Regions from separate parts of the Streptomyces deserti genome, predicted to be linked through region 2. Evidence: riboswitches for the same ligand, from Rfam matches in the RefSeq annotation. Region 2 holds a riboswitch; the other holds the start of a gene.
What was found. Region 2 has a riboswitch for glycine ahead of gcvT (glycine cleavage system aminomethyltransferase GcvT). Riboswitches for the same ligand answer to the same signal wherever they lie in the genome.

Region 1 (4,108 bases), on a different contig from region 2:
CATGCTCGGGCCGATGCCGGTGCGCACGCTGCCCGGTGTGGGCCCGGCGACCGGTGACCATCTGCGGCGTGCCGGGATCCACACCGTCGAGGAACTCGCCGAGGCCGGTGAGGACGAACTCGTACGGCTGCTGGGCAAGGCCCACGGGCACGCCCTGTACGCGATGGCGCTGGCGCGGGACGAGCGGCCCGTGGTGGCCGAGCGGGAGGCGAAGTCGGTGTCGGTGGAGGACACGTACGACGTGGACATCCACGACCGGGTGCGGGTCGGGCTGGAGGTGCAGCGGCTCGCCGACCGGTGCGTGCGGCGGCTGCGCGGGGCCGGGCTGTCGGGGCGGACCATCGTGCTGAAGGTGCGGCGGTACGACTTCTCGACCCTCACCCGGTCCGAGACGCTGCGCGGGCCCACTGACGATCCGGCGGTGATCCGGGAGGCGGCGGCCCGGCTGCTGGACTCGGTCGACACGACGGGTGGCGTACGGCTGCTCGGGGTCGGGGTCAGCGGGCTCGCCGACTACACGCAGGAGGATCTGTTCGCGCAGGCGGCGGGGGAGCGGGCCGACAGTCCCGTCGAGGAACCCGAGGAGGTGCCCGTCGAGGAGCAGCAGGCGCCCGTCGAGCGGAGATGGCCCGCGGGGCACGACGTGCGGCACGCCGAGTACGGGCACGGGTGGGTGCAGGGCAGCGGACTCGGGCGGGTCACCGTGCGGTTCGAGACGCCCGAGTCGGAGCCCGGGCGGGTGCGGACGTTCCGGATCGACGATCCGGACCTGGAGCCGGCGGATCCGCTGCCGCTGGTGCCGCGAAGACCCGGGGAGGGCGGGGGGTCCGATGCGGATGCGGATGCGGGGTCCGTGGACGCGCGGTCGGCGAGCCAGGGCTGAGGCGGACAGGAGCCCGGGCCTGGCCGGGCTGGGCTCGTCTCGACGGTTTCCCGCCGACGGGGGTGCAGGACCGCGAGCCCGGTCTCAGGCCGTCTCGTCCGTGCCCGCGAGTCTGCCGACCTCGTGGTCCGGGAGCGGGGGAGGAGCGGCCACGTCGAGACCGTAGTGGTGGTAGAGCTGGAGTTCCTGCTCCGGGGAGAGGTGGCGGCCGACGCCGAAGTCGGGGGCATCCTTGATCAGGGCGCGGTCGAAGGGGACGTGGAGGGCGCCGTCGATCAGCTCGCTGGGCTCCAGGGGGACGAAGGCGTCCCTGCTGAACAGGCCGGTCCGTATCGCGGCCCACTCCGGGACGCCGGTGGCGTCGTCGAGGTAGATTTCGTCGATCGTGCCGATCTTGGTGCCGTTCCGGTCGAACGCCTTGCGGCCTATCAGGTTGCGCGGATCGATGTCGGTTCGCACGTGCCCTCCAACTGGTCGCAACTCATTCGTAAGCACTACAAAACGGCACAATTGGGAACGCGGCCACTCGAAGGCCCGGGCGTTGACCTCGCTGGTAGGCTGGCAGACGGCTGCTGACCCCGTGCGGGAGAGTCCTCCAGGCACCATCGGAGGCGCCGAAGGAGCAAATCCTCCCCGGAATCTCTCAGGCCCACGTACCGCACGGACGAGGTCACTCTGGAAAGCAGAGCGGGTGTCGACGGCTTCCGCTCTCACCGACGGTGAAAGCCGGGCGCTTTGGGGCGATCCGGTGAAGCTCTCAGGTTGAGATGACAGAGGGGGAGGCCGTCCGGGCACCCGTGCCGTGGTGCCCCTCGAAGGTCGTGTCAGACCAGGAGGCCTCCGCAATGACCGCCCATCGCACTCCGCTCTCCGAGCTCGAGCAGGGAATCCCCTTCGAGCAGCGCCACATCGGGCCCGACCAGGAGGCGCGGGCCAAGATGCTCGCGCAGGTCGGCTACGGCTCGCTCGACGAGCTCACCGCCGCCGCGGTCCCGGATGTGATCAAGAACACCGACGCGCTCGACCTGCCGGGCGCGCGCAGTGAGGCCGAGGTGCTGGCCGAGCTGCGGTCGCTGGCCGACCGCAACCAGGTCCTCGACTCCATGATCGGGCTCGGGTACTACGGCACCTTCACGCCGCCCGTCATCCTGCGCAACGTCATGGAGAACCCGGCCTGGTACACGGCCTACACGCCGTACCAGCCTGAGATCTCGCAGGGTCGGCTGGAGGCGCTGCTCAACTTCCAGACGATGGTCGCCGACCTCACCGGTCTGCCGACCTCCGGGGCCTCGCTGCTGGACGAGGGCACCGCGGCCGCCGAGGCGATGGCGCTGTCCCGGCGTATGGGCAAGAACAAGAAGGGCCTGTTCCTGGTCGACGCGGACGCGCTGCCGCAGACCATCGCCGTGATCCAGTCCCGTGCCGAACCGACCGGTGTCGAGGTCGTCGTCGCCGACCTCGGCGAGGGCATCCCGGCCGAGGTCGCCGAGCGTGAGATCAACGGCGTGCTGATCCAGTACCCGGGTGCCTCCGGGGCCGTACGCGACATCAAGCCGGTCATCGACCAGGCGCACGAGCTCGGCGCGCTCGTCACCGTCGCCGCCGATCTGCTCGCGCTGACACTCCTGAAGTCGCCGGGCGAGCTCGGCGCGGACATCGCGGTCGGGACGACGCAGCGCTTCGGCGTGCCGATGGGCTTCGGCGGGCCGCACGCCGGATACATGGCGGTGCGGGAGACGTTCGCGCGGAGCCTGCCCGGGCGGCTCGTCGGCGTGTCCGTCGACACGGACGGGAACAGGGCGTACCGGCTCGCGCTGCAGACGCGCGAGCAGCACATCCGCCGTGAGAAGGCCACCAGCAACATCTGCACCGCGCAGGTGCTGCTCGCCGTGATGGCGGGGATGTACGCCGTCTACCACGGGCCCGAGGGCCTGAAGGGCATCGCGCGACGCACCCACCGGTACGCCACCATCCTCGCCGCGGGGCTCGAGGCCGGTGGCGTCGAGGTCGTGCACGGCGCCTTCTTCGACACGCTGACCGTGCGCGTCGCGGGCCGTGCCGCCGAGGTCGTCGCCGCCGCGCGTGAGAACGGTGTCAACCTCTGGCACGTCGACGCCGACCACCTGTCCATCGCCTGCGACGAGACGACCACGCGGGCCCAGGTGGGTGCCGTATGGGCCGCGTTCGGGGTCGAGGGCGACATCGAGGCGCTGGACGCGGTGACCGAGGAATCCCTCCCGGCCGCGCTGCTGCGCACCGACGAGTACCTGACGCACCCCGTCTTCCACCAGCACCGCTCCGAGACGGCGATGCTGCGCTACCTGCGCCGGCTGGCTGACCGGGACTACGCACTGGACCGCGGCATGATCCCGCTGGGCTCGTGCACGATGAAGCTCAACGCGACGACCGAGATGGAGCCGGTCACCTGGCCCGAGTTCGGGCAGCTGCACCCCTTCGCGCCCGCCGAGCAGGCGCAGGGGTACCTCACGCTCATCCGTGAGCTGGAGGAACGTCTCGCCGAGGTCACCGGGTACGACAAGGTGTCGCTGCAGCCCAACGCCGGGTCGCAGGGTGAGCTGGCCGGACTGCTCGCCGTGCGCGGGTACCACCGCGCCAACGGTGACGAGCAGCGGACGGTGTGCCTGATCCCGTCCTCCGCGCACGGGACGAACGCCGCGAGCGCCGTGATGGCGGGCATGAAGGTCGTCGTCGTGAAGACCGCCGGGGACGGCGAGATCGACGTGGACGACCTGCGGGCGAAGATCGAGCAGTACCGCGACGAGCTGGCGGTGCTGATGATCACGTACCCGTCGACGCACGGGGTGTTCGAGGAGCACGTCTCCGAGATCTGCGCGCAGGTGCACGAGGCCGGCGGGCAGGTGTACGTCGACGGCGCGAACCTCAACGCGCTGGTGGGGCTGGCCAAGCCGGGGCACTTCGGCGGGGATGTCTCCCACCTGAACCTCCACAAGACGTTCTGCATCCCGCACGGCGGGGGCGGCCCCGGCGTCGGTCCGGTGGCGGTGCGTGAGCACCTCGCGCCGTACCTGCCGAACCATCCGCTGCAGCCCGCGGCCGGGCCGGAGACCGGTGTCGGGCCCATCTCGGCCGCGCCGTGGGGTTCGGCGGGCATTCTGCCGATCTCGTGGGCGTACGTCCGGCTCATGGGCGGTGAAGGGCTCAAGCGGGCCACGCAGGTGGCCGTGCTGTCCGCCAACTACATCG
Region 2 (4,108 bases):
CTCCGAGCTCGGGGCTTGGTGCCGTTCTCGCGGCTGCGGGTTGTGTGTGGCTTGTCGCGCCCGCGCGGCGGAGCCGCATAGCTACACAGCCCCGCGCCCTTGGGTATGCGCCCCTTGAGGTGGCTCACTGGCCCTGGGTGTAGAAAGGCCGGACCCTTTCCCGCATCCAGTCGCCCACCGGGTCCTGGGCGACGTCGAGGAGGACGAGGTTGACGGGCCAGGTGACCGGGGCCTTGGTCAGGGCCCGGCCGAGGGCCTCCAACGGCAGTGCGCGCAAGTCTCCCTCCCACTGGGAGAGCTCGACGCCGACGAACATGACCGGGTCGGCCGTCTCGATGGCGGCGAGGCAGCGGCGGGCGGTGAGGACCACCCCGATGCCCTCGAACTCGGCGGAGGCCGCGGAGAGGAAGTCCACCGGGTCGTCCTGCCAGTCGGGTTCGAAGAGGCGGACCCGGCCGCCGCTCGCGGGACCGTCGAGCGGGGTGCGTCCGACCCGGCACAGTTCGGCCACGGCGGGCGGCGGCAGCGGGATGCCGACCACACCGCCCGGGTTGACGGCGATCCCGGCCTGCGGGGGCAGGCCGCGGGCGAACTCCACGGCCGGGGCGATGGTGTACGCCATGTGGGCGCCGACCACCTGGCGGAACTGCTCCTCGGAGCTGAACACCGGCACATACGCCTGCCCCTCGATCTCCAGGGAGGGCAGGTCGAGGGGGCCGCTGTGCGGGCCGCCGCCATTGGGCAGCGGGATCCAGACGAAGCTCCGGCCGAGCACCTCGATGATCCGGCCGCCGGCCGACGGTCCGACGCCGAGGGACGCCGAGAGCACCTCCTCCAGCTCGTTGCCGGGCCATCCGCCGTGCGGGTGGGGGTGCGCCTGCGCCGGGAAGTCCGCGGAGAAGTCCGCCGGGAAGTCCATCTGCCTACCGCCTGCCTGGAACCTGCTGTGGCTGAAAGGCTAACCGGTACCGCACCCCGGCGTTCAGCCCGTGAAGCCGATGCGGCGCAGGGTGTTCGCCGCGTCCCGGTCCACGAGGATCGCCGAGCCGCAGCCGGCGGGCAGGTCGCCCTTCTCGACGGAGCGCAGCAGGCGGGTGGTGGCCGCGCGGTGCCGCAGGAAGGCGTAGCGCGAGACCCCGCGGCCGCGTTCGCGCTGGCCGGCCAGGGCCTGTTCCGGCGTGACGTCGAGCAGCAGCAGGTGCAGGACGCCGCCCCGGCGGCGGGCCTCGCGGGCCAGCCAGCGGCGCACCCAGGCCTGCGTGCCGCAGTCGTGCACGACGATCCCTTCGCCGGTGCGCAGGGCGCGGCGCAGCCCGGTGTAGTGGGCGAGGCGGACGAGCGGGCGGTAGACGGCGTAGGGGAGGAAGCGGGGCATCCGGGTGTCCCAGCGGTCGCGCGTGTCCTGGGAGTCGATGCGCACCCCCTTGACGGCGCGCCGCATGAGGGTGGACTTGCCGCTGCCGGGCAGACCGGTGATCACGACGAGGTCCTGCGGGGCGAAGAGCAGGGCGTGCGGGCTGCGGCCGCCCCTCTCCCGCAGATCACGGACGACGGGTGACCGCAGTGGGCCGCACGCCTCCCGAGCCGGGTCGGGCTGCTTGGGCAGCGCCATGCCCGTGGTCGTGGCGTACGCCGTGGTCCTGTTCACCGTGATCGTCCTCCCCTGGGGCCAGGTACGAGTCCCATCCCCGCCGAGTGTAAAGAGAAGGTAATGCCGGAGGTCTCGTGTTTTCGTTCACTTCCCGCAACAGGCGTGTCACAGCCTGCTGTGATCGCCTGTGCACGCTGTGCGTTCCCTGTGAAAGGTCCCCCTGCCACGCCCGAGAGATGCGTGCAATGATGTGCGCGCCAACTGCATACCGGCCGTTTGAATCCGCGCGGGAGAGTTCCCAGCACACTGTCGCTGGGGCGCCGAAGGAGCAAGTCCCTCCCTTGAATCTCTCAGGCCCCGTTACCGCGCGGGCGAGGCACATCTGAAAAGCGGGCCACCCCTGACGACCGGAAGGGGCGGTCCCACCCAAGGTGCAAGCCGTGATCGTCCCTGTGGCGGTCGTGGCGAACCTCTCAGGTTCCGATGACAGATGGGGAGGAACGACCTCGCCGTCATGCCCTGGGAGACGACCGACCGATGAGCAGTGCCGATTCCCCTGTATCCCCCGCGTCCCATCCGCTCCGCCATACCGCGCTCGATGCCGTGCACCGTGCGCTCGGCGCGACGATGACCGACTTCGCCGGCTGGGACATGCCCCTGCGCTACGGCTCCGAGCGCGACGAGCACACCGCCGTCCGTACGAAGGCCGGGCTGTTCGACCTCTCGCACATGGGCGAGATCACGGTGACCGGCGCCCAGGCGGCCGCGCTCCTCGACTACGCGCTGGTCGGCAACATCGGCGCCGTCAAGGTCGGCCGCGCCCGCTACACCATGATCTGCCGGGAGGACGGCGGCATCCTGGACGACCTGATCGTCTACCGGCTCGCCGAGACCGAGGCCCCCGAATATCTGGTCGTCGCCAACGCCTCCAACGCCCAGGTGGTGCTGGACGCCCTCGTGGAACGGTCCGCCGGCTTCGACGCCGAGGTGCGCGACGACCGTGACGCCTACGCGCTGATCGCCGTCCAGGGGCCCGAGTCCCCGGGGATCCTGAAGAGCCTCACCGACGCCGACCTCGACGGCCTGAAGTACTACGCCGGGCTGCCCGGCACGGTCGCCGGTGTCCCGGCGCTGATCGCCCGTACCGGCTACACCGGCGAGGACGGCTTCGAACTGTTCGTGAAGCCCGAGCACGCGGTCGAGCTGTGGCAGGCGCTGAGCAAGGCGGGCGAGAGCGCCGGACTGGTCCCGTGCGGGCTGTCCTGCCGGGACACGCTGCGCCTGGAGGCGGGCATGCCGCTGTACGGGCACGAGCTGTCGACCGGGCTCACCCCGTTCGACGCCGGGCTCGGCCGGGTGGTGAAGTTCGACAAGGAGGGCGACTTCGTCGGCCGCGCGGCCCTGGAGCGGGCCGCCGAGCGGGCCGCCTCGCAGCCTCCCCGGGTCCTCGTCGGCCTGGTCGCCGAGGGCCGCCGCGTCCCGCGCGCCGGGTACACGGTCGTCGCCGGCGGCGAGGTGATCGGCGAGGTCACCTCCGGCGCCCCCTCCCCCACGCTGGGCAGGCCGATCGCGATGGCGTACGTCGACCCGGCGCACGCGGCGCCGGGCACGCCGGGCGTCGCGGTGGACATCCGGGGCACCCACGAGCCGTACGAGGTCGTGGCGCTGCCGTTCTACAAGCGCCAGAAGTAGACACTTGACGCGCGGCCCCGCGTGACCCCGCGCACATTCACGCTGCTCAGCAGCGGTTTCAGTAGTCCCCCATTCATCAGCACTCCCCCGCGTACAGGAGAATTCAGGCCATGAGCAACCCCCAGCAGCTGCGCTACAGCAAGGAGCACGAGTGGCTGTCGGCCGCCGAGGACGGTGTCGCGACGGTCGGCATCACGGAGCACGCGGCCAACGCGCTCGGCGACGTCGTCTTCGTCCAGCTCCCGGAGGTCGGTGCCACGGTGACCGCGGGCGAGACCTGCGGCGAGCTGGAGTCGACCAAGTCGGTGTCCGACCTGTACTCCCCGGTCTCCGGTGAGGTCACCGAGGTCAACGAGGACGTCGTGAACGACCCGTCGCTGGTGAACTCGGCCCCCTTCGAGGGCGGCTGGCTGTTCAAGGTGCGCCTCACGGACGAGCCGGCCGACCTGCTCTCCGCCGCCGAGTACGACGCCCACATCGCCGGCTGAGGAGCCCGTACATGACGTCTCTTCTGAACGCCCCGCTGCACGAGCTCGACCCGGCCGTCGCCGCCGCGGTCGACGCCGAGCTGCGGCGCCAGCAGTCCACCCTCGAGATGATCGCCTCGGAGAACTTCGCGCCGGTCGCGGTCATGGAGGCGCAGGGCTCGGTCCTCACCAACAAATACGCCGAGGGCTACCCGGGCCGCCGCTACTACGGCGGCTGCGAGCACGTCGACGTGGTCGAGCAGATCGCCATCGACCGGGTCAAGGAGCTCTTCGGCGCCGAGCACGCCAACGTGCAGCCGCACTCGGGCGCCCAGGCCAACGCGGCCGCGATGTTCGC

Region 1: it holds a riboswitch for glycine, as region 2 does, so the genes downstream of both, gcvP (aminomethyl-transferring glycine dehydrogenase) here and gcvT (glycine cleavage system aminomethyltransferase GcvT) in region 2, are expected to answer to the same signal.

Annotation. Positions count from the first base shown of each region.
Region 1 covers NZ_BAAGRZ010000058.1:1,803-5,910, reverse strand. The annotation lists gene ACYVMZ_RS38355 (DNA polymerase IV) at 1-883, shown strand, start outside; gene ACYVMZ_RS38350 (PRC-barrel domain-containing protein) at 968-1,342, opposite strand; glycine riboswitch at 1,457-1,552, shown strand; gene gcvP (aminomethyl-transferring glycine dehydrogenase) at 1,729-4,108, shown strand, end outside.
Region 2 covers NZ_BAAGRZ010000016.1:141,689-145,796, forward strand. The annotation lists gene ACYVMZ_RS24845 (enhanced serine sensitivity protein SseB) at 125-919, opposite strand; gene ACYVMZ_RS24850 (AAA family ATPase) at 983-1,648, opposite strand; glycine riboswitch at 1,869-1,967, shown strand; glycine riboswitch at 1,968-2,091, shown strand; gene gcvT (glycine cleavage system aminomethyltransferase GcvT) at 2,129-3,283, shown strand; gene gcvH (glycine cleavage system protein GcvH) at 3,394-3,771, shown strand; gene glyA (serine hydroxymethyltransferase) at 3,783-4,108, shown strand, end outside.